DNA from 3 places in the Nocardia sp. NPDC003963 genome. Region 2 is predicted to be linked to each of the others. Evidence: riboswitches for the same ligand, from Rfam matches in the RefSeq annotation. Region 2 holds a riboswitch; each other region holds the start of a gene.
The links. Region 2 has a riboswitch for S-adenosylmethionine ahead of metX (homoserine O-acetyltransferase MetX). Riboswitches for the same ligand answer to the same signal wherever they lie in the genome.

Region 1: it holds a riboswitch for S-adenosylmethionine, as region 2 does, so the genes downstream of both, ACWEWT_RS26425 (rhodanese-like domain-containing protein) here and metX (homoserine O-acetyltransferase MetX) in region 2, are expected to answer to the same signal.
Region 3: it holds a riboswitch for S-adenosylmethionine, as region 2 does, so the genes downstream of both, ACWEWT_RS04195 (aminotransferase class V-fold PLP-dependent enzyme) here and metX (homoserine O-acetyltransferase MetX) in region 2, are expected to answer to the same signal.

The regions. Positions count from the first base shown of each region.
Region 1 covers NZ_JBSGIP010000022.1:84,297-94,362, reverse strand. The annotation lists gene ACWEWT_RS26430 (O-succinylhomoserine sulfhydrylase) at 1-990, opposite strand, end outside; gene ACWEWT_RS26425 (rhodanese-like domain-containing protein) at 987-1,403, opposite strand; SAM riboswitch class IV at 1,421-1,533, opposite strand; gene ACWEWT_RS26420 (Rv0361 family membrane protein) at 1,598-2,068, opposite strand; gene ACWEWT_RS26415 (FAD-dependent oxidoreductase) at 2,297-3,685, shown strand; gene ACWEWT_RS26410 (amidohydrolase family protein) at 3,757-4,623, shown strand; gene ACWEWT_RS26405 (hypothetical protein) at 4,629-5,963, shown strand; gene ACWEWT_RS26400 (DUF456 domain-containing protein) at 5,976-6,458, opposite strand; gene ACWEWT_RS26395 (TetR/AcrR family transcriptional regulator) at 6,543-7,079, opposite strand; gene ACWEWT_RS26390 (quinone oxidoreductase family protein) at 7,173-8,123, shown strand; gene ACWEWT_RS26385 (DUF4345 family protein) at 8,329-8,694, shown strand; gene ACWEWT_RS26380 (TIGR03854 family LLM class F420-dependent oxidoreductase) at 8,781-9,659, opposite strand.
Region 2 covers NZ_JBSGIP010000017.1:19,511-29,576, reverse strand. The annotation lists gene ACWEWT_RS23735 (DUF6745 domain-containing protein) at 1-984, shown strand, start outside; gene ACWEWT_RS23730 (DUF3017 domain-containing protein) at 1,093-1,338, shown strand; gene metX (homoserine O-acetyltransferase MetX) at 1,375-2,520, opposite strand; SAM riboswitch class IV at 2,772-2,882, opposite strand; gene ACWEWT_RS23720 (NADP-dependent isocitrate dehydrogenase) at 3,158-4,375, shown strand; gene ACWEWT_RS23715 (acyl-CoA dehydrogenase family protein) at 4,570-5,817, shown strand; gene ACWEWT_RS23710 (PH domain-containing protein) at 6,215-6,727, shown strand; gene ACWEWT_RS23705 (response regulator transcription factor) at 6,787-7,464, shown strand; gene ACWEWT_RS23700 (sensor histidine kinase) at 7,466-8,776, shown strand; gene ACWEWT_RS23695 (GtrA family protein) at 8,787-9,338, opposite strand; gene ACWEWT_RS23690 (5-(carboxyamino)imidazole ribonucleotide synthase) at 9,426-10,066, shown strand, end outside.
Region 3 covers NZ_JBSGIP010000001.1:897,450-907,515, forward strand. The annotation lists gene ACWEWT_RS04175 (hypothetical protein) at 1-317, shown strand, start outside; gene ACWEWT_RS04180 (aldo/keto reductase) at 435-1,466, shown strand; gene ACWEWT_RS04185 (LLM class flavin-dependent oxidoreductase) at 1,477-2,529, opposite strand; gene ACWEWT_RS04190 (TauD/TfdA dioxygenase family protein) at 2,788-3,729, shown strand; SAM riboswitch class IV at 3,892-4,005, shown strand; gene ACWEWT_RS04195 (aminotransferase class V-fold PLP-dependent enzyme) at 4,050-5,363, shown strand; gene ACWEWT_RS04200 (GNAT family N-acetyltransferase) at 5,466-6,662, shown strand; gene ACWEWT_RS04205 (hypothetical protein) at 6,643-6,933, opposite strand; gene ACWEWT_RS04210 (hypothetical protein) at 6,923-7,168, shown strand; gene yczE (membrane protein YczE) at 7,302-8,012, shown strand; gene ACWEWT_RS04220 (DMT family transporter) at 8,028-8,957, opposite strand; gene ACWEWT_RS04225 (hypothetical protein) at 9,224-9,616, shown strand; gene ACWEWT_RS04230 (hypothetical protein) at 9,606-10,066, shown strand, end outside.

The DNA of each region.
Region 1 (10,066 bases), on a different contig from region 2:
CGCGTGGTCGGCGGCGGCCTTCAGTTCGAAGGTCACCACGGTGCCGCCGCCGCTCATCTGTTCGGCCGCCAGGGCGTACTGGGGGTGCGATTCCAGGAGCGGGTAGCGAACCCAGCTCACGGCCGGGTGTTCGTCGAGGTACTGCGCGATCCGCAGCGCCGAATCGGTGGACTGCCGGACCCGCAGCGGCATCGTTTCCAGGCCTTTGAGCAATGTCCAAGCGTTGAACGGGCTCAGTGCGGGGCCGGTATGGCGCATGAGCGTTTTCACCGGGCCTTCGATGTAGTCCGCGGTGCCGAGGATGGCGCCGCCGAGTACCCGGCCCTGGCCGTCGATGTGTTTGGTGCCCGAATAGACCACTACGTCGGCGCCGAGTTCGAATCCACGCTGCAGCAGGGGGGTGGCGAAGACATTGTCCAGTACGACCTGGGCGCCCGCGGCGTGGGCCAGTTCGCAGACCTTGCGTACGTCGACCAGGGTCTGCATCGGGTTGGCCGGGGTTTCGAAGAACACCGCGGTGGTCGGTTCGGCGAGGGCGGCTTCCCACTGGTCGAGGTCTTCACCGTCGACGAAAACCGTCTCCACGCCCCAGCGGGGCAGGATCTCGTTGCACACCACGAAACAGGACCCGAACAGGCTGCGGGCGGCTACCAGCCGATCGCCTGCCTTCAGTAGCGCGCCGAGTGCGACGAAGACCGCGGCCATACCGCTGGCGGTCGCGAAACAGGCTTCGGCGTTGTCGAGCAGCCGCATCCGTTCCTGGAAGGTGGTCACGGTGGGGTTGCCGTAGCGGGAGTACACATAGTGCGGGTTGTCGCCGGTGAAGGCGGCTTCGGCGGCTTCGGCGCTGGCGTAGACGAACCCGGAGTTCAGGTAGAGGGCCTCGGAGGTTTCGTCGAATCCCGATCGGGTCAGGCCGCCGCGGACGCCCAGTGTCGCCGGTCCGACTCCTTCGGGTAGCGGACGTTCGAACGAGCCGCCGCTGATCACGACTGCCGCCAGGGGAGTCCGTCGGCTCGCCAGCCGGCGCCGCCGCGGTGTCCGAGTGCGTCGAGCGGTCCCTCGAATCCCTCACTGATGTTGTAGGCGGGAGCGATACCGGCCGCTGTGGCGGCGTCGGCCGCGTGGGCCGAGCGCTGACCGGAGCGACAGAGGAAGAGCACGGGTGCGTCGGCGGGGCGGTCGGCCAGCGCGCTACGCAGCTGGTCGACGAATTCGGTATTGCGGGCTCCGGTGCCGTCGACCCACTCGACGAGCAGGGTGGGTTTGGCGATCGGGCTGGTGTCGGGTACCCCGACGAACTTCCACTCGGCTTCGGTCCGCACATCCACCAGGACTGCGTCCGGATGTTCGGTCAGCAGCTCCCATGCCTGCTGCGGGCCGATATCCCCTGCGTAACTCATACGTGGCACCTCCTGCGAATCCGCACTTGCCGCATCCGATCGATGCGCGCCAGGTCGTCACCCGGAGCACCCCACCGCGGAGGAGGGTTGCCGACCAGCGAGCCGGGGCTTGGCACTGGTACTCATGACCTAAGGAATGAGATTGCCCGGCCCGGCCCGGCCGTGTCAAACCCCGGTTGACGTGCCCGGTGGAATCATTCGACCGGCTGGTTGCACACCAGCCAGTCGTCGTCGGTGTGGAACAGCCACCAGGTCGCGGTCTTCTCGTCGCCCTCGACCCGGCTGGTCACTTCGACGGTCGCCGTATCGCCGTTGACCTGGACGGGGCCGAATCTCGTGATCTCGATGTCCTTCCCGGTCTCGCCGGGCTTCAGTTGTCCGGCCAGCGGTGAGCGCGCGGGTACGAAACCGGGACAGACCGCTTCGCGGGGCGGGGCCACCCCGTAGCGGCTGTTCGCCTCGGCGAATTCGCGGACCGCTCCGTTGATCCGGTCGGAATCTGTGACATTTTTCTCAGCGGGCGACACCAGGCCGGCGATCAGCACGCCGGCCAGGACCAGTGCCGCGACCGCCGCGGCCACGATGAACGGGGTGATCGAGCGCGGTCGTTCCTCGTCGCCGGATTCGGTGGCCGGCTGCTCCTCGGCTCCTCCGTTGTCGGTCATACCGACGATCATCCCTGGTCCCCGGATCGGTCTGTGCCCACACCCCGATAGAATCGCGGGTGAGGTGGGTGCCGCAGTACAGCGCTACCCGCACAGACGTGGGAAGACGAACGGTGAACAGCCGCCCGCGGACGGCGCGATGTAGGTGCATACGAGCCGCGCGTCAAGTTAGCCTAAGCTAACAACAACGCCAGTGATTCTTTCGACCGATAAGGGTGCGCGTAACAGATGACCGAGCAGAAGGAAGCGAACCGCCCGCTTCGGATCGCGATCGTCGGGGCCGGGCCGGCCGGTATCTATGCCGCTGACGCGTTGATGAAATCCGATGCAGACGTCTCGATCGATCTGTTCGAGCGGATGCCCGCCCCGTTCGGACTGATCCGCTACGGCGTGGCTCCGGACCATCCACGGATCAAGGGAATCGTCACCGCGCTGCACAAGGTGCTGGACAAGGAGCAGGTGCGCCTGCTCGGCAATATCGACTACGGCACCGATATCACCCTGTCCGATCTCCGCCGTTTCTACGACGCGGTGATCTTCTCCACCGGTGCCAACGCCGACCGGGCACTGCCGATCCCGGGGATCGACCTGGACGGCTCCTACGGCGCGGCCGATTTCGTGTCCTGGTACGACGGCCACCCTGACGTTCCGCGCACCTGGCCGCTGGACGCGGAGAAGGTCGCGGTCCTCGGTGTCGGCAATGTCGCGCTCGATGTGGCGCGGGTGCTGGCCAAAACCGGTGACGAGCTGCTGCCGACCGAGATCCCGCCGAACGTGTACGAGGGCCTGAAGGGCAACAAGGCCGTCGAGGTGCACGTATTCGGCCGCCGCGGTCCGGCGCAGGCCAAGTTCACTCCGCTGGAACTGCGCGAACTCGACCATTCCCCGACGATCGAGGTCATCGTCGATCCGGAGGACATCGACTACGACGAGGGCTCCGAGGCCGCGCGCCGCCACTCCAAACAGGTCGATATGGTGGCCAACACCCTCGAACAGTGGGCCATTCGCGATCAGGGCGACCGCCCGCACAAGTTGTTCCTGCACTTCTTCGAATCCCCCTCCGAGATCCTCGGCGAGGACGGCAAGGTCGTGGGTCTGCGGACCGAGCGCACCCAGCTCGACGGCACCGGCAATGTCAAGGGCAGCGGCACCTTCAAGGAATGGGATGTGCAGGCGATCTACCGCGCCGTCGGTTACCTGTCACAGAACATCTCCGAACTGCCCTTCGACGACCAGGCCGGCGTCATCCCGAACGAGGCCGGCCGGGTCCTGGTCGACGAGAACGCCGACGGTGCCGCCCGCTACCTGCCCGGCACCTATGTGACCGGCTGGATCAAGCGCGGTCCGGTCGGGCTCATCGGCCACACCAAGGGCGACGCGAACGAAACGGTCGCCTGCCTCGTCGACGACAGCAAGAACTTCGCCGCGGCGGAGAGCCCGGAGCCCGAAGCCGTGCTCGAATTCCTGGAGGGCCGGGGTATCCCGTTCACCACCTGGGCCGGCTGGTACCGGCTCGACGCGCACGAGCGGTCGCTGGGCGAGCCCGAGGGCCGCGAGCGGGTCAAGGTCGTCGAGCGCGAGGATATGCTGCGCGCCAGCGAACCCCACAAGGTCTAATCCGTGGTCCGCTCCTCCCGTTCCACCGCCGGGAGGAGCGGATACCCCGACATCTCAGGCATGCTGTAGCAGTGTTCGACGCCCATGTGCACATCATCGATCCGCGTTTTCCGCTGATCGAGAACGAAGGCTATCTACCGGAGCCCTATACCATCGCCGACTACCGGCGACGGATGGCTCGGTTCCGGCCTTCCGGTGGCGCGGTGGTGAGCGCATCGTTCCAGGGCAACGACCAGAGCTATCTGCGGGCCGCCCTGGCCGAACTGGGCCCCGGCTGGGTGGGGGTGACCCGTCTCGATCTGGACGCCTCGGATTCGGAGATCCTGGACCTGCACGAGGCCGGAGTGCGCGCGGTCCGGTTCAACCTCAAACGCGCGGCCGCCGATATCACGACCATGACCCGGCAGGCCCTGCGCGCCCACGAGTTGGCGGGCTGGCATGTGGAGATCTATGTGGACGGCCAGATGCTGGCCTCGCTGCAACCGGTGATCCTGAAACTGCCGAAGGTTTCCATCGACCACCTCGGCATGTCCGCGGAGGGGCTGTCGTATCTGCTGAATCTGGTCGATCGCGGGGCGCGGGTGAAGGCGACCGGTTTCGGCCGGGTCGATATGAATATCGCTACGGCGCTGCGCCGGATCCACGCGGTCAATCCGGAGGCGCTGATGTTCGGCAGCGATCTACCCGGTTCCCGCGCCGGCCGGCCGTTCCGGGAATCGGATGTGGAATTGATCTGCGATGTGGTGGGCACGGATATGAACGCGGTCCTCGAGGACAATGCCCGCGCGTTCTACGGATTGCCCGCGGTGGATCGAACCATCGAGGATCCGACTCCGACACTGCCGCTGATCGTTCCGCCCCGGGACGACCGGCCCCCGGTACACGACGGCACCACCCGGCCGCTACCCATCGTCCAGAAGCGGCCCGGACGCAGCTGACAGCAGTGCTTGCGCTGTGGCCGGCGAACTTTCGTGCTCTGAACTGGTGTGCCCGAGTACGCCGCATTAATCTCGTTCCGATGAGCAGCGGTTGGCGATCGGCATTCGGTCACCTCTCCGCCCGGCTCGAAGGGGCGATCGATCGGACCGCCCGGATTCTGCATCGCGATATCTCCGGCCACGCCGCCCACCCCTCGAATTCGGCGATCGGCGCATTCTCCGACGAAGACAGAATGGCCGCCGATCTGCTCCGCGGGAGAATGGCCGGGGGCCGAACGATCGATGTGTGTGATCGAGCTGGTGTGGCGTCGGTGCTGGACGTTCGGAGACCCTTGGTCGAGGTGATCGAGGGGCGGGCGAAGAAGCTTTTCGGGCATACGGCGAGTATCGCCCGGTACGATACTCGCGGTGGTGGCCGGATCTGGTACAGCGCCCAGCACCACTCGAAGGATCCGGGGCATGTTCAATATCCTTTGATCCGGCGGGTTTTCGAGGCTTTCGTGAACGAGCCGAACGGCCGTCGGCGGATTGCGCTCAACGAACAGAATGCTTTTTCCGACGACGCGGTGCGTGGACTGGATCTGGACGACGCCGTCCGGCAGCGCGGTGACCATCTACATATCCGGGCACTTGCAGCTCACCACGGGATCCGTGGTGAGCTGGGGGATATCGAAATCGCGGAGTTCCTGACCACGGTCGATCCCGGACGGGAACGGCTGCATCATCTGTGGTATTTCCTGAACAACGTGAAGCATATGCACAACCAGGAACCGCCCCCGTCGGGTGAGAAGATCATCGACCACCTACGGAAATGGACGTCCGAGCACGATGCCGATCTCCGGGCCACCGGAACATGGCCCAATGCCGACGGGCCACAGCGATTGACCTTCGACGATCTGGCTTCGTGGTACGAGGAGTACCTGGGTGAACCTTTCGACCCGACGAAGAATATCCGCGATATGCTCAATCCGAATCTGATGGATACGTCCAATCCGGTGAACGAGATCCTCCGCTATCGGAACAACGAGCGAGACGTCAGGATAATGGATAGTATCGACGGCTGGAGCCGACAGGGATATGACGTATTCGTCGGGCAGGGGGCCAGCCATTACGCCATTCAGAAGGAATTCTTGCAGCAGCGGTACGGTGAGCCGCTGATATACCGTCCCGGACAGGCGAGTGGAAACCTGCTGATGGATGCGAGCACCTCGTCCGCCGAGATCCGGCAGAGCGTGTCCGCGACGCGGGACCGGATGGCTCGAGCGGAGAACCCGATCGACGAAGTGCTGCTGTCCGAGGAGTTGCGGGTACTCGAATACGAACTGGCGCAGCGGCCCTGACGTGTCCGCGGTTCAGGCCGCGATCGCGCCGATCACCCAAACTCCACTCGCGAGCAGCGCGCCCAGTAGCTCCACCAGAATCGAGAGTCCCACTCCTTTTATCGCGTGTTTGCTCGATACCCAGGCCTGTCGGTTGTCGGGAAGACGCTGGAGTTCGGAGAGGTAGACGCCGACAACGAAACCCACGAACAGGCCGACCACGGGGATTACGAAGAAGCCGACGATACCGGCGATACCGCCCAGGAGCAGCGTCCGGTTCGGCACACCCGCCTCCTTCAATTTCCGGCCCGGCCAGGTGTATTTCACGACCCCCGAGATGACCAGCAGAACGGTACCGACGGCGAGTACCGTCCACGCGGTGGTACCGCCGGTGACGAACGCCCAGACGGCGATCGCTCCGAAGATCAGGATCACCCCCGGCAGAATCGGCACCACGATACCGACCAGGCCGACCAGGATCACCAGGCCGACAACGATTTCTCCCCATACGCTCACAGCACCAAAGTAGCCGGGATCCGCGGCCGGTGGGATGGCGGAAATCCGCGTCCGGCGGCGTGGGCCGCCGAACGCCGCGAGTACCTATACCGGGCGGGGCAGGCCGAGGGTGCGCGCGGTCAGGTCCAGGACTCCGTCCCGATGGCGCCGGGCGGCAACCATATCGGTGATCTCGGGGCGCATGCTCGCGAAGATCGCGAGAGTCAGGAACTCGCTGTCGGTATCGGGTGCGGCCTGTGCGATCAGGTCGGTGAGGAGAGCACGCCAGGGCGCCCACGTATCGGAATGGCAGCCGTCGGGCAGCGCCCGCATCAGTGGGGCCAACTCGATGGCGGTGAGGTCGAAGACCGCCGCGACGACGGCAAGGATCCGATCGTTCACGGGCAGTGCGGAATCCGCCGCGAGAGCGCGGACGGTGTCCCAGGTCCGGCTGGTCCGGTCTTCGACCAGGGCTCGGATGAGACCCTCGCGGTCGCTGAACCTGCGGAACAGGGTGCCCTTGCCGACTCCGGTGGCCGCCGCGATGTCGTCCATGGAGACGCCCTCACGTTTCTCGTCGCAGATCAGGCGTCCGGCGACGGACAGGATCGCGGCGCGATTGCGTTCGGCGTCGGCACGCATCCGGACTCCTCCTGTTGACAAAAGCGGACTGTTGGTCCGTATGATACAGGCGACTAAACGGACTACTGGTCCGTATCGAGGAGGTGGAGTGCTGTGCGTGCAGTTCGATATCACGAGTACGGAGCGCCGGAGGTGCTGCGTGTCGAAGAGGTCGAGGATCCGGTGCCGGGGGAGGGCGAACTGCTCGTCCGGGCCACGGCCACCGGAGTCAACTATTTCGAGGTGCAGGTGCGCGCCGGGGTCCTGCCCGACCCCCTCGGCTCGCCGTTACCGCATATTCCGGGTATCGAAGTGGCCGGCACAGTGATCGCCGTCGGTCCCGGCGTCGACGGTCGCCGCATCGGTGAACGTGTGATCGGGAATGTCGCCTCCGGCAGTTACGCCGAGCTGGTCGTGATTCCCGCGGCGGCTGCTGCCCCGCTGGACGAGCGGCTCGGCGAACACCGAGCGCTGGCACTGCTCGGGCAGGGGGCGACGGCGGTCGGGGTCCTCGAAGCCGCCGGAATCGGGCCCGGGGATACGGTTCTGGTGGAGGCGGCCGGCGGTGGTATCGGAACTCTGCTGGTGCAGCTCGCCGGACGCGCCGGGGCCCGGGTGGTGGCCGCCGCGAGCGGAGAGGCCAAGCGCCGCCTGGCCGCCGACCTGGGCGCCGACACAACTGTGGACTACTCGCGACCAGGCTGGACCGACGAGGTGGGTCCGGTATCGGTGGTTCTCGAAACAGTCGGCGGGCAGATCGCCCGCGAGGCCTACGGCCTGCTCACCGCGCCCGGCGCCCGGATGGTCGTCTTCGGTACCGCGAGTGGGGAACCGGTGGAGATCGGCTCGCAGCAGCTGCTTCCGGTCGGTGCCACGCTGATCCCGTTCAGTCTCGGCTACCGCCCGCAACGATGGCCGGAACTGATCCGTCGCGCCGAGGAATTGACGGTGCGCGGCGAACTCGCTCCTGTTATCGGCGCCGTCCTCCCGCTGGCCGAGGCCGCGACGGCGCACCGTGCCTTCGAGGCCCGCACCGCGCTCGGTAAGACGATCCTCACCCTCTGAGCCGGCCGGCCCCCACGCGGCGAACTCACCTTGTTTCCGGGGCTTTCCGAACTGCTCATATATCGAGGAGTCGCCGGAACCGATCGCCCGCATCACCGGGATCGCGACCCGGCCGCACCGCATCACCGGGAGCACGTTTCCGGAAGCCCGGCCGGAGCGGGAGGGTCCATGATGAGCCGACCAGTAGAGGAATATGGAGGTAGCGATGCGGCCGGTGGTTCTGATCGTGGCGGTGGTCCTGTTCGCGGCAATGGGTCTGTACGCGCTGGCCGTACCGGCGAAACTGACCCAGCCCTTCGGTATCTCGGTCACCACCGCGGCCGGGCGTTCCGAGGTGCGCGCGGTGTACGGCGGATTCGGGCTGGCGGTGGCCGGTGCCCTCGGCTGGGCCGTCGCGGGGACCGGCGAACTACGACGCGGCGTGGTACTGGCGGTAGCTGTCGCGCTCGGCGGGATGGCGGCCGGGCGGGCGATCTCGCGGCTACTCGACAGCTCGGTCCCGTTCTATCCCATCTGGTTCTACTTCTGGGTGGAGGTGATCGCGGCCGCCGCGCTGTTCGCGGTCGCCTGAGATCGCGGATGCGGATACGGCGCACCGGCCGGCCCCGGCGAGTACTGCGTGCCGATCCCGGGAGCGGAATCGGTCCGGTTCCGGTCTCAATTCTGGCGGGGCAGGAGTTCGGTGACGAAACGATCCAGGAAGCCGTCCAGCGGTTTGCCGCTCGCCGGGACCACGACGAACTTGCTGAGTCCGGCTTCGAGGTAGCCGTCTATCAGCCGGTGCAACTCCGGCCAGCTGCCCGCGACGAGTTCGGCCGGGTCGGTTCCGGGACGCTGAAGCGCGATCCTCGCGAAGAGCTCGGCCGGGATACCGTCCTCCGCCAGCAGCAGGGTGATTCCGAAGTGATCGGCTTCGATCTCCCGCCCGGCCGCCGCGGCCTCGGTGTTTATCGCCGCGACCCCGGCGGCCGCTTCGGCCGGGGTCAGGAAGCTGCCCAGCCAGCCGTCACCGTACCGGCCGATGCGCCGGAACGCGGCGGGTGCGCGCCCGCCGAGCCAGATGTCCAGGGGGCGGGCCGGGCGGCTACCCACCCGCGCGCCGCGCACGGTGAAATAGTCGCCTTCGAAATCCACACCGTCGGCACGGAGCACGGCGCGCAGTAATCGCAGGGATTCGTCGAATACGTCGCCGCGCCGACCGGCCACCGGGAACAGTTCGCGTTCCCGCGGGGTGGCGGGTTGCAATCCGAATACCGGCAGCACTCGTTCGGGGGCGAGGGCCGCCAGTGACGCCAGTTGTTCGGCGACCAGGACGGGATGGCGGCCGGGCAGGATGGCCACGGATGTCCCGACCTTCAAACGCGTGGTGCGTGACAGCGCGAACGCCATTCCGACGGTGGGGTCCACCGCCGGTGCGTAGATCAGTTCGGAGAACCACAGGGAATCGATACCCGCGCCTTCCAGCCGGTCCACGAGATCCGGCAGATTCGCCGGATCGCTGTTGGAGCCCGTACCGATGCCGAATCGAACTTTCATCTCGCCACTCCTGGTCTGGACGAACTGCCCGTACTGCGACCCTACGGAACTCCGGCGGGCCCCGGCGTTCGGCGACGAGTCGCCCGGCCCGTTCGCTCCGAGGATTCCCGCCGCGCGGCGATATCGGGTTGTGGATCCGCGGTGGCGACGGCTCTCTCGTCCGGTTACCGCCGAGGTTGTGCGCCCAATGGCGGCCGGAGCCATCGCTCGGGGCCCGGAATTCGTTACATATCCGGCCCATCCAATTGGTAATCGGTGTCGAATACAAGTTGGGTGTCTCATAGCTACAAGCCATAACTGCTGCTAGGGCGTTTCGTTTGGTCTCGTCTGCCGGCTGTCGGGGGCTTGGGTGAGAGCGCAACCGTAAGAGTCCGGGCGTCTGTCCGGGCGGACAACGAAACCATAGA
Region 2 (10,066 bases):
GGGGTGCGGCTCGCCTACGAACGGGCCGGTCTGCGCGCACCCGGACGGATCCGCTGGGCCCGTTCGCCGTTGGAGGCCGTGCGCATACTGTCGGAGGCGACGCTGTCGGGGGAGGCCGGTGCCCCGGTCCGGGAACAGGTGCGCAGTGCCCCGTGGGCCGCCGAGCGCGACCGGTTGCACACCGCATCGGGGGCCCGTGAGTTCGCCCGGCACTGGCAGGCCACCGGGGCCGGACTCTGGGAACTGACCGCACCCGTTGTCAATCGGATCCGGGAGGGTGTGGTCGCCGCGGTGGCCCCCGTTGCGGAGGAACCGGCCGACGAACCGGGCCTCGCCCGCCCGGCGGGGCAGGAGGAACTGCGGGCGCGGCTGTTGCTGCTGGACGCGGTGATGGGGCAGCACGACGCGGCTTGGCTGTGCGCCTTCGATACCGGCGCGGGGACCCCGCTGGAGGGGCTGGCCGCGGTGGCGCGGGAGGCCGGCTGGTGGTGGCCGTACGAGAACCTCGTGGTACTCAGCGAACGCCCCACGGCGCTGTACCGGGACGAGGCCGGCCGGTTGGACCGTGGTGACGGTCCGGCGATCGGCTACTCCGACGATTTCGCGCTCTACGCCTGGCGGGGGATGCCGGTCCCCGGCGAATTCATCGCCGAACTCGCGACACTCACCGCCGATCGGATCCGCACCGAGGAGAACGCGGAGCTGCGCCGGGTGATGCTCGAACACTACGGATACGACCGGTACCTGTCGGAATCGGGCGCCGAACCGGTACAGCGCGACGAGACCGGAATCCTCTGGCGGATCCCGCTGACCGGCGACGAGGACGTCGTCATGGTCGAGGTGGTCAATTCGACGCCCGAACCCGACGGCACCAGCCGCACCTATTGGCTCCGGGTGCCGCCGGCCACCCGGACCGCGCGGGAAGGTGTCGCCTGGACCTTCGGTGTCGGCGAGGCGGACTACCGACCGCTCGTGCAGACCTGATCCGCCGGATCTGGAACAATCGCCCTCGTGACCGACGCCGCGACTGGAACCGACGACGATCCCGGCACCGGCAACCGATGGGCCGGTTTTCTCCGCTACCACCTGCCCATGGTCGTGGTGGCGGTGGTGGTGCTCATCGCCGTGGTTTTCGTCGCGCAGGACCGCTGGCGTCGTGGTGCCTTCTTCTTCGGCGGTGCCACGCTCATCGCGGCCGCGTTCCGGCTGTGCCTGCCGACGGTCCGGGTCGGACTGCTGGCAGTGCGCAGCAAACCGTTCGATGTGGGTGCCCTGACTCTGCTGGGCGGTGCCGTGGTCTTCCTCGCCGCGACCATCAATACGCTCGGCGTGGGCTGATCGGCCCGTGGCCGCGGCGCCCGCCCGGACCGGTACTCAGCGTCCGGCGCGGGCCAGGTTCATCGTCTGGACCAGCAGTTTCCCGATGGCCGCGGCCTCGGTGAGGAAGGCATCGTGCCCGTCGCGGGAGGCGATGACCTCGAAATGCCGGCACCCCGGCAGTCCGTCGGCCAGTTCCTGCTGGGTGTGCAGGGGATACAGGCGATCGGAGTCGATACCGCCCACGATGCACGGCACCTCGGTGGTGGCCATGGCGGCCTCGATACCGCCGCGCCCGCGGCCGATATCGTGGCGGTTCATCGCCTCGCTCAACAGCACATAGGTCGCCGGGTCGAACCGCCGGCCCAGCTTCTCGGCCTGGTATTCCAGATAGCTCTGCACCGCGTACCGCCCCCCGTTGCGGGGGTCCTCGCCCTCCTGGGCACTATTGGCGAACCGGCTGTCCAGTTCGATCTCGGTGCGGTAGGTGAGGTGCGCGATCCGCCGGGCGATACCCATCCCGGCCATCGGTGCGCGACCGGTGCCGTGATAATCGCCACCCTGCCAGTCCGGATCACTGGTGATGGCCGCGATCTGGGTGCTCTGGGTGCCGATCTGGTCGGCGGTGGCCCGCGGGCCCACCGCGAGGATCAGCGCGGCGGCCAGTCGTTGCGGGGCCAGCAGCATCCATTCCAGGACGCGCATACCCCCCATCGAGCCACCGACCGCCGCGGCCAGCCGGGGTACACCCAGCAGATCGAACAGTTTCAACTCGGCGGTCACCTGATCCCGGATGGAGATCTCCGGAAATCGCGAACCCCACGGCGAACTGTCCGGCGCCGGCGCGGCCGGGCCGGTGCTGCCCTGACAGCCGCCGAGCACATTGGTCGCCACGACGCACCATTCGTCGGTATCGATCGGTGCTCCGGGACCGACCATCCCGTTCCACCAGCCGGCCTGTGGATGTTCGGCCGTCGGGTCACCCGCGACATGTGAGTCGCCGGTGAGCGCATGTTCGATGAGGACGATGTTGTCCATGGCCGGCGAGAGCTCGCCCCAGCGCTGTACGGCCAGCCGGACCTGAGGTAACTCGGCACCGTTCTCCAGGGCGAGTTCACCGATGTCCACATGGCCGAGGGTGCCGTCGGGCGGGGGTAACTGGGCCACGGGCCGAGCCGTGGTCGATTCGGTGCCCACCTTCACGCGAGGACTTCCGCCGAACCGGCGGCCCGTAGTGATGTCCGGAGCGTATGAATCGCCGCGGTGGACCCGGCGGTGCGGGTGCCGGGGGCACTCGACGCGACCGAAGGGGTCCGGCGGGACGCTCCGGCGGCGGATGCGCCGGGGACGCTGTGATCGGTCATATCGTGCTCCAGAAAATGGGGGATTTCTCGTCGAATCGTGAGATCGCCGCGTTCAACGCGACCAGCACCGGCACAAATCGACAACCTCCTGACGTGCGCTTGCTCCCGGCTCTCGGAAGCCCGGTCATCACCCGGAGCACCCCACCGCAGCAGGAGGGTTGCCGGCCAGCGAGCCGGGGCTTGACGCTGGCGCTCATGACCTGCCGAATATGGTAACCGGGCACCGGTACCGATCGAAATCCGCATACGCGCCCTCCGGGTAATCTTGTGGTGCGATTCACCCATGTGAGATCTCACGACCGGGGCTGGCTGCACCGTGCGACGACCACAAGCAGTACGCTCGTCTTGGTTACACCAGACGTCTCGTGGACAACGCGGGATGTATACGTTGTCTGTTGAACAGCTGGGGTCCGCTCACAAGCGTGTTCGCCTGGCCGTGCAATGAGGGCACCAGTCTTAGGAGGACACGAAGATCCATGTCCAAGATCAAGGTTGAAGGTACCGTCGTAGAACTCGACGGCGACGAGATGACTCGGATCATCTGGCAGTTCATCAAGGACAAGCTGATCCACCCGTACCTCGACGTGAACCTCGAGTATTACGACCTCGGCATCGAGTACCGCGACAAGACCGACGACCAGGTCACCGTGGACGCCGCCAACGCCATCAAACAGCACGGTGTCGGCGTGAAATGCGCGACGATCACCCCCGACGAGGCCCGCGTCGAGGAATTCGGCCTCAAGAAGATGTGGCGCTCGCCCAACGGCACCATCCGCAATATTCTCGGCGGCACCATCTTCCGCGCGCCGATCATCATCTCCAATGTCCCGCGCCTGGTACCCGGCTGGACCAAACCGATCATCATCGGCCGTCACGCCTTCGGTGACCAGTACCGCGCCACCGATTTCAAGGTCTTCCAGTCCGGCACCGTCACCCTCACCTTCACCCCCGAGGACGGCAGCGAGCCCATCGTGCACGAGGTCGTGCAGATGCCGGAAGACGGCGGCGTCGTCATGGGTATGTACAACTTCAAGAAATCCATCGAGGATTTCGCGCGCGCCTCGTTCAACTACGGGCTGCAGCAGAACTACCCGGTCTACATGTCGACCAAGAACACCATCCTCAAGGCCTACGACGGCATGTTCAAGGACACCTTCGAGGAAGTGTTCGAGGCCGAGTTCAAGAGCCAGTTCGAGGCGGCCGGTCTCACCTACGAGCACCGGCTGATCGACGATATGGTCGCCTCCTCCATGAAGTGGGAGGGCGGCTACGTCTGGGCCTGCAAGAACTACGACGGCGATGTGCAGTCCGATACGGTCGCGCAGGGCTTCGGCTCGCTCGGCCTGATGACCTCCGTACTGCTCACCCCGGACGGGCAGACCTGTGAGGCCGAGGCCGCGCACGGCACGGTCACCCGGCACTACCGGCAGCATCAGCAGGGTAAGCCGACGTCGACCAACCCGATCGCGTCGATCTTCGCCTGGACCCGTGGCCTGGAGCACCGGGGCAAACTGGACAACACCCCCGAGGTCATCGGTTTCGCGCAGACTCTCGAGGACGTGGTCATCAAGACCGTCGAGGGTGGGCAGATGACCAAGGATCTCGCCGCGCTGGTCGGCGGGGATCAGGGCTACCTCACCACGGAGGAGTTCCTGGCGGCGCTGGACGCCAACCTGGCCCGCGCGCTGCGGTAGGACACCCGGCCTGTATCGATGCCCCCGCCCGTGATGGGTGGGGGCATCGGCATATCCGGCGGGGTGGGCCGAGATTTCGCGGTTTCGGTGCCGTGGTCGCCGAGAACTGGCAGGCTGTCAACAAGGCGGACGCGACCGATGCGTCCGCCCGGTGGTTTACACCGTAATGCTGCTGGTGATACCGGAGGACGACGATGTTCGAATGGTCCGATACCGACCTGATGGTCCGCGACGCGGTGCGGACGTTCATCGATAAGGAAGTGCGGCCCAATCTGGACGCGCTGGACAGCGGCGAGATGCTGCCCTATCCGATCCTGCGCAAGCTGTACGCGGATTTCGGTATCGGTGCCATGGCCGAGGAGGCCCTCGACAAGCAGCTGGCCGCCCAGCAGGCGGCCGCGGACGGAGCGGAGCAGCCGACCGCGGCGGACAAGGACCGGTCCGGTGGTGGTTTCGATCAGCAGACGATGATGGCCGTGCTGACCAGCGAACTCTCCGGCGCCTGTATGGGTCTGTGCAGTTCGCTCGGAGTGAGTACCGGGCTCGGCGGTGCCACCATCCTGTCCCGGGGCACGCTGGCCCAGCGGAAGCGGTGGGTGCCCGATATTGTCAGCCTCCGCAAGATCGCCTGCTGGGCGATCACCGAACCCGATTCCGGTTCGGACGCGTTCGGTGGGATGAAAACCTCTGTGCGGCGCGACGGCGACGACTACATCCTCAACGGTCAGAAGACCTTCATCACCAACGGGCCCTTCGCCGACACCCTGGTCGTCTACGCGAAACTCGACGAGGGCGACGGCACCCCGTCCCGCGATCGCAAGGTGCTCACCTTTGTGCTCGACGCGGGAATGGAGGGCCTCACCCAGGGCAAACCCTTCAAGAAGATGGGGCTGCACGCTTCGCCCACCGGGGAACTGTTCTTCGACAACGTCCGTCTCGGCCGCGATCGGCTGCTCGGCGAAACCGAGGAACACCGCGGCGGTGACGGCCGCGAGAGCGCCAAATCCAGTTTCGTGGCCGAACGGGTCGGTATCGGGTTCATGGCGCTGGGGGTGATCAACGAATGTCTGCGATTGTGCACCGATTACGCCCGCAACCGGAAACTGTGGGGCCAGGAGATCGGCCGCTTCCAGCTGATCCAGCTCAAGCTGGCGAAGATGGAGGTCGCCCGGATCAATGTGCAGAACATGGTCTTCAACATCATCGAACGCGGGAAAGCCGGTAAACCGCTGAGCCTTTCGGAGGCCTCGGCGGTGAAGCTGTACTCCTCTGAGGTCGCGACCGAGGTGGCGATGGAGGCGGTGCAGCTGTTCGGCGGAAACGGCTACATGTCCGAATACCGGGTGGAGCAGCTGGCCCGCGACGCGAAATCACTGATGATCTACGCGGGCAGCAACGAGATCCAGGTGACCCACGTGGCGAAGGGCCTCCTCGGAAGCTGAGCGCGGACGAAGTCGCCGATCGGTCAGCGAGCCGCCGCCGGCCCTTCGGCGGCCACCGTTGCGGCGCCGAGTTCGGCGAGGCCCACAACGGGGCGAGGCCCGTCCCGCCGTTCAGGCCTCGAAAGCGCATGAGCCGAAGGCTCGAGTCTCGAGGCCTGAACGGCGGGACACCAGGGGGCCTCGAGACTCGCGCTTCGCGCATGCGCTTCGAGGCCTGAACGGCGGGACGGGCCTCAACCCTTTGTGGTGTCTCGTAAGACTCGACTCGGGGGGTTGCGGGGGGCATTGACGGCCCGGTCGGCATGCGGGTTTTTTGTTCAGGTGGCCGGTGGGGGGTTCTGTTTGTGGTGCGGCCTGGATCGGGCATTTCGGGTGGGTTCGGGAGTAGTGTGCGGCCATGGGTTATCCGGAGGATGCGCTGGCGCCCGACGAAGAGTTGATCCTGCACACCCACCCGCATTGGAAGATGCTGTTCTGGCCCATCGCCACCTTGATCGTGGTGACGGCGGTGGCCGGGTTCCTGGGCGGGCTGGTGTGGCGCACTGTCGACGAGTCGTGGCGGTCGATCGCGTTGCTGGCGGTTCTGGTCGTCTGGCTGCTGATCCTGGCGTGGCGCAGTATCGCGCCGATCGTGTCCTGGAAATCGACTCATTTCATCGTGACCGATCGCCGGGTGCTGGTCCGTGAGGGTGTGCTGACCCACACCGGTATCGATATCCCGATGAGCCGTATCTCGAGCGTTCAGTTCCGGCACGGGCTGGTCGATCGCATGTTCGGGACCGGGGAGCTGATCATCGGCTCTTCGTCGGAAGAACCTCTCGAATACAGCGATATCCCGGATGTGGAGCAGGTCCACGCGCTGCTCTACCACCAGGTCTTCGAGGCCGCGCCCCGGTACGGCGGCTTCTGATCCCGGCACCGGTGGGCGTGAGCCGGTGGGTCCCGCCCGGCGGACCGTAATCTTGTCGCATGACCGCCGTATTGCTGGGCGAAGATGACGAGGCCATCGCGGCGCCGCTGTCCCGGGCGCTGGGCCGCGAAGGGTATTCGGTGACCGTGGAGAGCTTCGGTCCCGCGGTGCTGGACCGCGCGCTGGAAGGACACCATGATCTGCTGATCCTCGATCTCGGACTGCCGGGAATGGACGGGCTGGAGGTCTGCCGGCAGGTGCGGGCCCGGGGCGCCGAGATGGCGGTGCTGATGCTCACCGCCCGGACCGACGAGGTGGATTTCGTGGTCGGGCTGGATGCCGGCGCGGACGACTACGTCGGTAAACCGTTCCGGCTGGCCGAACTACTGGCCCGGGTTCGTGCGCTGCTGCGGCGCAGCGGGATCGGCGACGACACGGTGGAGGTCGGCGGGATCCGGCTGGAACCGGCGGCGCGGCGGGTGCTGGTCAACGGAGTGGAAGTCGGGTTGGCGAACAAGGAGTACGAGCTGCTCAAGGTACTGATCGATCGAGCCGGTCAGGTGGTCGCCCGGGAGACGATCCTGCGTGAAGTGTGGGGGGACGCGGAACTGCGCGGGTCCAAGACCCTGGATATGCATATGTCGTGGTTACGTCGCAAGATCGGTGACGAGGGACCGATGGCCGAGCGCCGGATCGTCACCGTGCGCGGTGTCGGTTTCCGGTTGAACACCGACTGACGTGCGCCGCCGGATCCTGCGGTCGATGCTGACCGTGCTGATGCTGACCACGGTCGTGCTCGGTGTGCCGCTCACCTATACCGCGTGGCTGTGGGTGGAGGACATCACCCGCAACGATCTGCGCAGCCGGCTGGAGCTGATCTCCGCGGAGGTCATCGGCCAGGAACACGGGAGCGGGGTGATCAGCGGCGGGCTGGACCTGCACACCGTGCAGCCGCTGGTGCCCGAGGGCGGCCGGCTCACCGTCGTGTATCCGGCGCCGGAGGATACGGCGGTGAAGGTCGAGGTCGGGTCGCAGTCCGTACACGACCCGCTGGTGGAGTCGCTGTCGATGGGTACCGATGTGTCGTTGCGGCTGGAGGTGCCCGCGACGCCGATGGAGGCCCGGCAGCGGCAGGCGGTGGCCGGGGTGGCCCTGGCTGTCGCGATCTCGCTGGCGGCGGCGATCACGGTCGCCATCGTCACCGCGCGCCGGGTCGCCGACCCGATCCGGGATGTGGCCGCGCGGGCGGCCCGGCTCGCGATGGGTGATTTCCGTCCGGATCCGCGCCGCCACGGGATAGCCGAACTGGACCGGGTCTCCGATGTGCTCGATTCGGCGACCGTGGAGATCGCCGGTCGCCTGCAACGGGAGCATGCGCTGGTGGCCGATGTCTCGCACCAGTTGCGCAGCCGTCTGACCGCGGTCCGGCTCCGGCTGGACGAACTGTCCGCGCATACCGATCCGGCGGTGGTGCACGAGGCCGAGGAAGCCATGGCCCAGGTGGACCGGCTCACCGAGGCGATCGACGATCTGGTGCGGGCCTCGCGGGACGAGGACGCCACCGACCGCGATCCGGTACCGGTGATGGACGAACTCCGCGGCATCGTCGCCGAGTGGACCCACCCGTTCCGGGAGGCCGGGCGCACCCTGCGCCTGACCGGTGACGAATCACTGCGCGCCCCGATCTCCGGTTCCCGGTTGCGGGAGGCGGTGACGGTGCTCGTCGACAACGCGTTGATGCACGGCGGCGGGACCTGCACGGTCTCGGTGCGCACCGTGCGCCCGGGGCAGGACCGGGAACCGCTGGTGTGTGTCCAGGTCGCCGACGAAGGCGAGGGGGTCAGCGACGATCTCGCGCCGCATATCTTCGACCGCGGCTTCTCGGGTGCCGGATCCACGGGTGTGGGGCTCGCGCTGGCACGCGCCCTGATCGAGGCGGACGGCGGCCGGCTGGAACTACAACGCCGCCGTCCCGCGCTGTTCGCGGTGTTCCTCGGAAAACCGCTGTCCGCGCGGGTGGAGAACCGGGTGGTGGGAGAACCGCGGTAGCCCGGTCGGATCAGCTGCCGAGGCGGCGCCGGTCGTGTTCCTCTTCGACGTATTCCTCGAGCTTCTCCAGCATCTGGTCCACCTCGTCGGGGAAGACCCAGCGCCGCATCGCCCAGTACCGGAACGCCATCTGCAGCAGGTTGCCGATGATGTAGGCGCTGATGAAATCGGCGATGTTCTCGACCATGAAGCTGACGGTGGGCTGGTGCAGCTGGAAGGCGTAGCGGGAAAGGTAGAGCGGGAGCATGCTGAGCACCACACCCACCCCGCTGACCGCGAAGAACAGCAGTGCCTCGTGGTGGCGTTCCCGGCCACCGCGGTTCTTGAACGACCATTCGCGGTTGAGGATGTAGGACGCGATGACCGCGATCACTCCGGAGATGATCTTCGCGGTGACCGGCTTCTCCTCGAGTACCGTCCACTTCAGCATGTAGAAGATGCCGCCGTCGATCACGAAGGTGGTCGCTCCGACAATGGCGAACTTGATGAGCTCGCGTTGGCGGAAGGCGATCTCCTGGAGGGGCTGCGGGAGGACGCGAACCACGTCGTCGACGAATGACACAAGTCCGGAGCATACCGCCAGCCGGTGTTCGCGCAGGACGTGACAGTATTTACCGACGTGAACGCACGTAGTTTCGACCCTGCCGCGATGCCGACCGTCGCCATGATCGGTGGCGGCCAGCTGGCGCGGATGACGCATCAGGCGGCCATCGAGCTGGGGCAGCGGCTCCGGGTGCTCGCCGAACGGCCGGACGACCCGGCGGCTCAGGTGAGCCCCGATGTGGTGCTCGGCAGCCATTCCGACCTCGGCGCGTTGCGCCGGGCCGCGACCGGCGCGCACGCCCTCACCTTCGATCACGAGCATGTGCCGACCGAACATCTGGAGGCGCTGGTCGCGGAGGGGGTGAACGTACTCCCGCCCCCGCAGGCACTGCGGTTCGCCCAGGACAAGCTGGCCATGCGTACCGAGTTGTCCGCGCGGGGGCTGCCGGTGCCCGCGTTCACCGTGGTGGAATCGGAGGCCGACGCGGTGCGTTTCGGCGACGAACACGGCTGGCCGATCGTGCTGAAGGCGATCCGCGGTGGTTACGACGGTCGCGGTGTGTGGATGCCCGAGGACGGCGACGCGGCGGCGAAGATCACCGCAGAGCAACTCGCCGCGGGGGTGCAGTTGCTGGCCGAGGTCCGGGTCCCGCTGAAACGCGAATTGTCGGCCATGGTCGCGCGCTCCCCGTACGGTCAGGCCGCGACCTGGCCGGTCGTGGAGACGGTGCAGCGGCGCGGTCAGTG
Region 3 (10,066 bases), on a different contig from region 2:
CGGCATGGGTACCGGTGCAGGTGTGCACCCTGCCGACCCGGGAACAGCCGCTGCGGGTCGCCGAATTCGACGCCCTCTTCCGGGATGCGGCGCGCAGTATCGTGCGGTTGTCGCCGACCCGGCTGCGGGTGGAGCTGAGCGCGAACGCCGAGGCGGCCGCGCGCGAACTCGCCGCGCGGGAATCGCAGTGCTGTTCGTTCTTCACCTTCGGGTTCACCCGTGGTGCGGGCGCGGAGGCTCCGGTGTGGATGGATATCGCGGTACCCGCCGAGCGGTTCGAGGTGCTCGACGGTCTGGCGGCGCGGACCGGGAACTGAGCGCGCCGGGCGAACAGGTCGGCCACGACCGGCGCGCCGGTACGTTCGGATGGGAGATTTCGATCAGGGTGAGCAGACCCGTCGCTTTCGCCGATACGTCGATGGTCAACTGTCCGGATGAGCTATGGCCCCTTCGACCTGACCTACAGCGCCGCCGCGGATCGTTACGAGGAGCTCCCGTATCGGCGCAGTGGCGAATCCGGACTCGAGCTGCCCGCCTTCTCCTTCGGGCTGTGGCAGAAGTTCGGCACCGACTACCCGTTCGAGACACAGCGCGAGATCATCCTGCACGCATTCGATCTGGGAATCACCCATTTCGACAATGCCGACCGCTACGGCCCGCCGCATCGGGCCGCGCAGCGGAACTTCGGGCGGGTACTCGCCCGGGATCTCGCGCCCTACCGGGACGAGCTGATTCTGGCGACCAAGGCCGGGAACCCGATCGGGCCGAGCCCCTATCTGCGGGGCGGATCCCGTAAATCGCTGCTGACCTCGCTCGAACACAGCCTGCGTGATCTCGGCACCGATCACGTCGATATCTTCTACCATCACAGCCCCGATCCCGGGACGCCGCTGGAGGAGACGGTGAACGCGCTGGCCGCCGCGGTGCAGCAGGGCAAGGCGCTGTACATCGGTATCTCGAACTACCTGCCCGACCGCGCCCACGAGGCCGCCGAATTATTGCGCGCGGCGGGTGTACCGCTGCTCATCCACCAGACCCGGTACTCCGTCTACGATCGGCGGCCCGAACAGAACGGCCTGCTGGACACCGCCCGGCAGGACGGATTCGGCACCATTGTCTATTCGCCGTTGGCGCAGGGATTACTGACCGATAAATACCTGACCGGTATTCCCGAGGGCGCCCGCGCGGCCGACAGCACATTCCTGTCGCCGGATGTGATCGACGAGACCTATCGCCGGCGGACGGCGGAACTCGACAAGATCGCGGCCGCGCGCGGTCAATCGCTGGCGCAGCTCGCCCTGCAGTGGGTACTGCGCCGGCCCGAGGTCACCTCGGCGCTGATCGGTGCCAGCAGTACCGCACAGCTCGATCACAATATCGCCGCCCTGCAGTTCCCGGAGCTCACCGACGACGAGCTCGCCCTCATCGACGAGCACGGCATCCACGGGACCGGGCTGAATCTCTGAACCGGTGCGCTCAGTCGCGCAGCAGCGGCAGCAGCGACGCCCCCTGCCTGCGGATCTCCGGTAGGTAGGGGGTATCGGACAGGACGAAATGGGTGACGCCGAGATCCTGATAGCGGCGCAGCGATTTCGCCACCTCCTCGGCGGAACCGACCAACCAGGTGGTTCCCGCGCCCCCACCGCCGACGGTGCCCGGGGTGGTGTAGAGGTTGTCGTCGAGGACCTCACCGCGGGCGGCGAGATCGAGTAGCCGCTGCTGGCCGACCGCCTCCCGGCGGCGCGCCCCCGGATCGTGCTTCGTCGCCATCTCGGCGACCTTCGCCTCGGCATCGGCCCACGCCTGCTCGGTGGTATCACGGACGAACGTGGTGATCCGCAGGCCGAATTCCAGTGGCGGCAGCGAACGTCCGAGGTCCGCGCTCAGCGCGCGCAGCCGTTCGATGCGCTCGCGGACCCCGGCCAGCGGTTCACCCCAGAACAGCTGGACATCGGCTTCGGTCGCGGCGACCCGCTCGGCGGCCGCCGACGCGCCACCGAAGTAGAGCTTCGGGTGCGGACGGCCCCCGCGTACCTCGATCCGCGGCGTAACGGTGGATCCGTCCACCCGGTAGTGCTCACCCCGGTAGGTGACGTTCTCCTCGGTCCACAACCGGCGGACCAGCCGGATGAATTCCCGGGTGCGGGCGTAGCGGTCGGCCTGATCCTCCTCGGCCGCCCCGTAGGCCGCGAGATCGTCCTTGCCGGAGACGATATTGATCCGCAGGCGGCCTCCGGTCAGATGGTCCAGACTCGCCGCGGCGGAGGCGAAATGGGCGGGTTGCCAGTAGCCGGGGCGGATCGCCACCAGCGGTTCGAAGGTGGTGGTCCGGGCCGCCAGCGCAGTGGCGACCGTGAACGTATCCGGCCGTCCCCAGCCGGTACCGATCAACGCGCCCTGCCAGCCGTACTCTTCGAGTGCCCGAGCCTGGACAGTCAGTGTTTCCAGACTGTTGTGATCGGCGGTGACAGCATCACCGCGATGCCCGGCGGCCACCTGATTCGGGATGTACCAGAGGTATTCGGCCATCGGGGCGGCTCCTGTTCGCTTGCTGGTGATCGGCCGACCGGCAGGGGTGGTCGTACGGAGAGAACGATGCGCCGTATTCCCGGTCCGGGCTACGAACCGGATCACCGTGATTCGAAATTCTCGGTCGGCGAGCGGATCTCGAGCCGAACTCGACCGAATGTGCAGAAAATCTTGCCGATCCCAACGGTCGGGTAATCGACCGGGCCGGACATAGCCTTTCCCCGATATCTCGTCCGGACGAATCAGGCGGTGTTTCCGATGACAATCTCAGCGACAGAACCCATTTCCGCGGCACCGGCGATCACGGTGCTGCCGCAATCGGGTTACACCGGCGCCGAGATCGCCGGAGTCGATCTCTCCCGGGATCTCTCCGACGAGGTGATCACCGAGATCAGGCAGGCACTGCTCGAATGGAAGGTGGTGTTCTTCCGCGACCAGACGATCGGGCACGCGGAACAGATCGCCTTCGCGCGCCGATTCGGGAAGGTGACTCCGGCCCACCCCTACGAGGACAATCCGCCGGAGGGGTTCCCCGAAATCCTGCCGATCGACAGCCGGCGCTACGACGTGCAATACGGGCGTAAACGCACGTCCTACGACAGCAGCTGGCACACCGATGTCACCGCGCTGGTGAATCCGCCGGCCTTCTCGATCCTGCGGGCCGATATCCTGCCGCCCTACGGTGGGGATACCGCGTGGACCAATCTGGTGGCCGCCTATGCGAACCTGCCCGCGGAGTTGCGTGACTTCCTGGACACCCTCGACGCCGAACACACCTTCGACAATCGCGCCGCACGGCGCAGCAGCCGGGCCGAGGCGATCGCCAGCAACCCGCTGCGCACCTTCCATCCGGTCGTCCGGGTGCACCCGGAAACGGGGGAGCGGGCACTGTTCGTGAGCCCCGGCTTCACCCGCCGGGCCAAGAACATCCGTCAGCTCGGACCACGGCTGAGCTCGCATCTTTTCGACGCCCTGTGGGAAGCGGCGACGCGTACCGAGTACACCGTCCGCTTCCGCTGGCAGCCGGGCAGTATCGCGTTCTGGGACAACCGCGCGACCGCGCACCTCGCGATCCCGGATGCCGGGCACCTCGGACACGATCGGGTGCTCTACCGGGTGACGATCGAAGGCGATGTACCGCAGGGCGTGGACGGCCGCCTGTCGGAATCGGTCGAGGGCGATCCGTTCTACGGTTCCTGAGCGGGCACCCGGGGGACGGGTTCGGCCGGGTCGCAACCGGCGGTGCGGACGACCCGGTCCGGCGGACCGGTGGGTGCGCGCGGCGACGAGCGGGCCGCGCCGAAATCGAGCCGTCGTCGGGTCGAGTTGACAACCCGGAGGTCCTCTGACAACCTCGCACCAGGTCATGAGTGCCAGCGTGAAGCCCCGGCTTGCTGGCCGGCAACCCTCCTCCGCGGTGGGGTGCCCCGGGTGACGACCTGGCCGCTGCTCGACCGAGCGCGGCAAGCGCGGACTCCGTTCACCCGAGATCCGGAGTCCCTCCACGAAGGGATCACGTGATGACCGCTGTACTCGACCCCTCCTGCGCCCTCGCCCGGGTATCCGGCGACGAGCTGCGGGTTCCGCTGGTACAGGGCGGTACTCGCGGCTACGCGAATTTCGACTACGCGGCCAGCGCTCCGGCTCTCGCACAGGTGGCCGATCGGGTCGCCGGGCTGCTGCCGTACTACGCGAGTGTGCACCGTGGCGCGGGCTACGCCTCGCGGATCTCCACCCAGTGCTACGAGGCGGCCCGCGAAACCGTGCGTGATTTCCTGCGCTGCGCCGCCGATCAGGAGGTCGTGTTCACCCGCAACACCACCGACGCGCTGAACCTGCTGGCCGGTTGTGTGCCGGGCGATACCGTGGTGCTGGATATCGAGCACCACGCGAATCTCCTGCCCTGGACCCGGCGCGGCCGCCGGGTGGTGTCCGCGGCGGACACTCTGGCCGGGACGATCGACCGGGTCGCCGCGGAACTGCGCGCGCGGCCCGCCGCCCTGCTCGCGGTGACCGGTGCGTCCAATGTCACCGGGGAGGTGCTGCCGCTGGCGGAGCTCACGGCGCTCGCGCACCGCCACGGCACGCGGATCGTGGTGGACGCGGCACAGCTGGCGCCGCACCGGCGAATCGATCTGGGCGCCACGGATATCGACTATGTGGTCTTCTCCGGCCACAAGCTGTACGCGCCCTTCGGTGCCGGAGTGCTCGCCGGACGCCGCGACTGGCTCGACGCCGCCCCGCCGTATCTGGCCGGCGGCGGCGCGGTCACCGAGGTCACCGCCGAAACCGCGGCATGGGCGGCGGCCCCGCATCGGCACGAGGCAGGTTCACCGAACGTACTGGGTGCCGCGGCGCTGGCCGCGGCCTGTGACGTGCTGGCCGGACTCGGCGACTCCGCCGATGCGCACGAGCGTGTGCTCACCGACCGGTTACGCGACGGACTCGCCGGGATCGCCGGTGTCCGATGCCTGCGGATCTGGGCCGACAGCCCGGATCGCGTGGGAATAGTGGCCTTCACCGTCGCCGGTTTCGAAGCGGGACGGGTCGCCGCGTATCTGTCGGCGGAACACGCGATCGGCGTACGTGACGGCCGCTTCTGCGCACATCCGCTGCTGGCCCGATTCGGTATCGACGCCGCGCTGCGTGCCAGTATCGGCCTCGGTACCACGGCCGCCGATATCGATCGCCTCCTCGACGCCGTGCGATCGCTGGTCGCCCGCGGTCCCCGGTGGGACTACTCCTGCTCGGCGGGACGGTGGGATCCGGTACCGGAGACGCGGCCGGGCCTGGCCGCGGGGGCGGCGCCGGGCTCGGCACCGTGCGTGATCTAGCGCCGCGCCCGATATGACAAGGTTTCCCATGAGCAACAGCGGGCGGGCCGGCTGTGCCCGGCGCGTGTCCGCATCGAGCCCGACCCACCGGAGTGACCCGATATGCCCATAGATATCGATATATTGACCGATCCGGCGGATCTCCGTACCGCGCAGCAGGTGTTCCGTACCGCGATGGTCGGTGTCCCGCCGCTGTCGGCGGAGGCCGGGGATTCGCTGCACGAACCGGGTCGCACGCTCGGTGCGCGCGTCGAGGGTGCCCTGGTGGGAACGGCGAACTCGTACACCAGCTGGCTGGTGGCGCCGGGCGGTGACCGCCTCCCGCACGCCGCGGTCACCCATGTCGGGGTCCTGTCCACGCATGCCCGGCAGGGGATCGCGAGCGCGCTGCTGCGCCGGCAACTCGGCGAGATCGCCGCGCGCGGGGAGGTCGTGGCCTCGCTGCGAGCCACCCAGGGCGGGATCTACGAACGGTTCGGGTACGGAGTCGCCGGGTCCTCGGCCCGCTGCGAGATCGATGTGCACCGGGCCCGCCTCCGCGATACCGTCCCCGCGGCCGGGCCGGTTCGACTACTCGCGCCCGCCGACGCCTGGGAGGTGCCCGCCAAGATCTACGCCACCGCGGACGTGGCGTGGACCGGGGCCATCGATCGTCCCCCGTACTGGTGGCGGTTACAGGAGCTGATGCGGGGGCACGGTCATATCGCCGTACACGGAGAACCCGGTGCGGAGGACGGGTTCGTCCGCTACCGCGCCGCCGAGTCCACCGAATGGACCCGTGGTCCGCGGCGGACCGTGGTGGTGGAGGATCTGGTGGCGACCACTCCGGCCGCCTATATCGGCCTGGTCCGGCATCTGCTCGGTGCCGATATCGTCGACGCGGTCGTACTGAACGCGTCCGCGCCCGACTCCCCGCTGCGGTATCTGCTGACCGACGAACGAGCACTGCGGGTCACCGATATCCGGGACGAGACCTGGTTGCGGCTGATCGATGTACCGGCCGCGCTGGCCCGCCGCGCCTACCGGCCGGGGCCGGCGGTGACCGTCGCGGTGACCGACCCGCTCCTGACCACCAACACCGGGACCTACCGGATCGCGGACGGCACTGTGACCGCGGTGGACGAACCCGCCGATCTCACCACCGATATCGCCGCCCTGGGTGCGGCCTATCTCGGCGGCACTCGCTGGCGTCATCTCGCGCTCGCGGGCCGCGTCACCGAGCATCGGCCCGGTGCCGCGGCGGCCGCGGACGTACTGTTCGAGGTCGACGCGCATCCGTTCAGCGGGACGTACTTCTGAGCCCGTCGCCGGTCCGGCCGGCCGCGTAGTGTGCCGCGATCTCGTCGCTGGTGGTGACCCGGACCCCGGGGTGTTCGACGATATACGCGGGCGCCTCGTCGAGATACCGTGCCCGGAACGCCTGACCGGTGACGAAAGGACGCAGTGCCAGGGCCGGTACGCGGCCGCCGATCGCGGATTCCGTCCACAACTGGTCGGGCTGGTCCCGGACGATCCGGACGAAATCGGGACCGGTGAGCCCGGTGCCGAGAAACATTGTGTTGTCGTTCAACTCCACCGAATTGGAGACGCTGAACAGGCCGGGTACCCGCCGCGGGTACGGCTGGTCGTCGTTGGTCCAGTCCAGGCCGGGGCGGTACTTCCCGGACGCCGCACCCGAGATGCCGGCGACGCCCGAGGGCGAAGGTGACCGGATGGACGAGCGGATCCGCCGCCTCGAGCACAATCGTTCCGCGATCACCGAATACCTCGGTGCTGTCAGCGAATACGGTGCGTCCGACGGCTGAGTCGCAGTCGCTCCCGCGCCGAGGGGTCCGGTTTCTCCCAACCGGCTGTTCCGGTCGAATCGATACCCGAGCAAGATCGTGTACTCGGGTGCCGCCGCCGTGCGGATGGGCCGGACCGCAGCAAGGGAGAACGATGACAGCTATCCGCCGAGCCGATGACTCCGGCCGTTCCGTCGCACGCCGGATGACAGCGGTCGAACAGTTGCGTGCGGAGAAGAAGGTCCGGCGGACGGCGCAACTCCTGCTCGGCCTGGCCGGATACGGCGTATCGATCACGCTGCTGGTCGAATCCGCGCTGGGCGCCTCCAGCTGGAACATCCTGGCCGAAGGAGTGGCGCTGCGTTCCGGCCTGTCGTTCGGCTGGGCCACCAATATCATCGCGGTCGTCGTTCTGCTGTTCTGGATCCCGCTGCGCGAACTTCCCGGCCTGGGGACCGTGCTGAATGTCGTAGTCGTCGGCGCCGCCGCCGATCTGGCGGCGGCCGTGCTCCCCACGCCGTCGGCCCTGCCGCAGCAGCTGCTCTGCTACGTGGTGGGTCTGGTCATGCTCACCTGGTTCGACGCCGTGTACCTGGGCGCCCGTTTCGGGCCGGGCCCGCGCGACGGTCTGATGACCGGCGCGGTACGCGTCTCGGGCAAACCGATCTGGATGGTGCGCACCGGTATCGAAGTTGTCGTCCTGGTGATCGGCTGGATGCTGGGCGGGACAGTCGGGCTCGGAACAGTGCTGATCGCGGTGGCGATGGGACCGCTCGTACAGCAGTTCCTCCGGGTCACGACCGTCCGACTCGCGGGTGATCACGAGGGGGAGCGCACGATACCGGGCTCGTCCGGGCAGCGATGATCCGGACGCCCACGCTCATACCGGGTCCGAGCTGAGGTCGTGGTCGGTGGGCCGGGCCGGAGCTTTTCGCGGGCCGGGCCGCCACCGGGTTATCGCGACGCCCGCCAGGCACAGCGCCCCGCCGGCCAGCGTCAGTGGTGCCGGGACTTCGCCGATGACGAGCCAGGACAGCACCACCACGAGCGCCGGCACCGCGTAGGTGGTGGCGCCGACCTGACCGGCGGTCATCCGGGCCAGGGCGTAGGCCCAGGTGGTGAAGGCGACGGCGGTCGGGAACACCCCGAGATAGATCAGGCTCAGTGTCGCCGGGATCGGTGCCGCGGCCGCCTCACCGATGAGCTGACCGGTGAAGGGCAGACAGGCGATCGTGCCGACGACGCATCCGCCGGCGGTCACCTGTAGCGCTGTTCCGTGCACGAGCGCCGGTTTCTGCGCCAGCACCGCCACCGCCCACGCGGCCGCCGCGACGAGGCACAGCAGCACCCCGAGCACGGTCGCCGCACCCTCGGAACCGGCCAGTCCCACCACGACCGCGCCGGTGAACGCCACCGCGATACCGGCCATCAGCTGTTTCGGGAAGCCCTCGCCGAGAAAGAGTCCGCCGAGCAGGGCGATCATGACCGGTCCGGTATTGATCACCAGCGCCGCGGTCCCGGCGTCGACGTGCTGTTCGGCCCAGTTCAGTGCCACCATGTAGATCCCGAACCAGAGCAGTCCGGAGACGAGGATTCCGCGCAGGGCCGATCGTGGCGGCAGCGCGGTGCCGGTGACCAGCAGGATCGTCACCAGTACCACCGATCCGGAGGCCAATCGGCCCAGCGCCAGCGCTCCCGGCGAGAAATCCGCTCCGGCGGTGCGGATGAACACGAACGCCGATGCCCAGAGGACGACGGTGACAGCCGCGGCGAGTAGTGCGCGTCCGCGTCCGGGAGACAGATCGGCCATGCACCGAACATAGTGACTCCGGCGGTGTGCGAGCGAGAAGATTTCGGATTGCGTGCGCAGGATTGAGAAAACACGGCGGTCGCGGGATCGCCGGCGTGGCGTCGAACTCTATTGCCGTACTGCATATCTCGTGCTCGAGGCCTATCCCGATTCCGGCCGGGACAGCCCGGGTGCCCAATTGAGCCATGCGTTCGATCGGCAGCGAACGCCTCGTGTGTGTAGTGTTTCCACGAATCTGAAACACGCATGAACAGAGCAGAGGCGCAGTGAGCGGGATCGATGGATGTCTGGAACGGATCATGGACATCCCGGGGGCGCGCAGCGTGACTCTGGTGGACGGGGCGAGCGGTCTGGCGGTGGCCGCCGCGGGTCGGCACGATCTGGTCGATGAGCACGAGGACGCCGCGACCACCACCGATGTAGTACGTGCGGTCCTCGGCTGTCCGGCGCTGACGACCGGTGACGCCGATGACGATGTGAACGAGATCATCGTCTGCGGTACCGGTGGGTATCACGTGCTCAACCTGGTGGACGGCGATTTCGGTGGACGCCTGTTCCTCCACGTCCTGTTCGACGAGGATTCCGGCAACCTCGCGATGGCCCGATTCCGGTTGCGCGATATTCTCGCGGATCTGGCCGAGGACGGTCATGCGCGTTGAGCTCGCGGACGAACTCCACCGACTGGAAGACGAAGGGCGGACCGGAGTTCTGCGGGTAGGTGACGGGGAGTTCCACCTCGCCGACGGCGCCATCGCGTCGGCGTCCTGCGCACGCACCACCGGGTTGGACCGTTTGGTGGTCGAAGCCGGTGTGGCCAGTGCCGAGGACTGGCAGCGCGCGGGCACCGGCGATCCGGGGCCGATACTGGGGCGGCCGCTGCTCGAGACTCTGGCGCTTCTCTCGGTTTTCGACGCGGCGTATTTCCTGCTGGCCACACCGGATGTCCCGGAGTTCCGGCAGGCGCCGGCGCATTGGCTGTCGGCCGTCTGCCATATCCGTCCGCGGGCCCTGGTACGGGAGTGCGAACGCCGCGGGGATCCGGGTTCGGGGCCGTGGCCCGTGGAGATGGTCGACCTGGCCGCAGTGGTCCCGGTGCGCCGGGTCCGGCG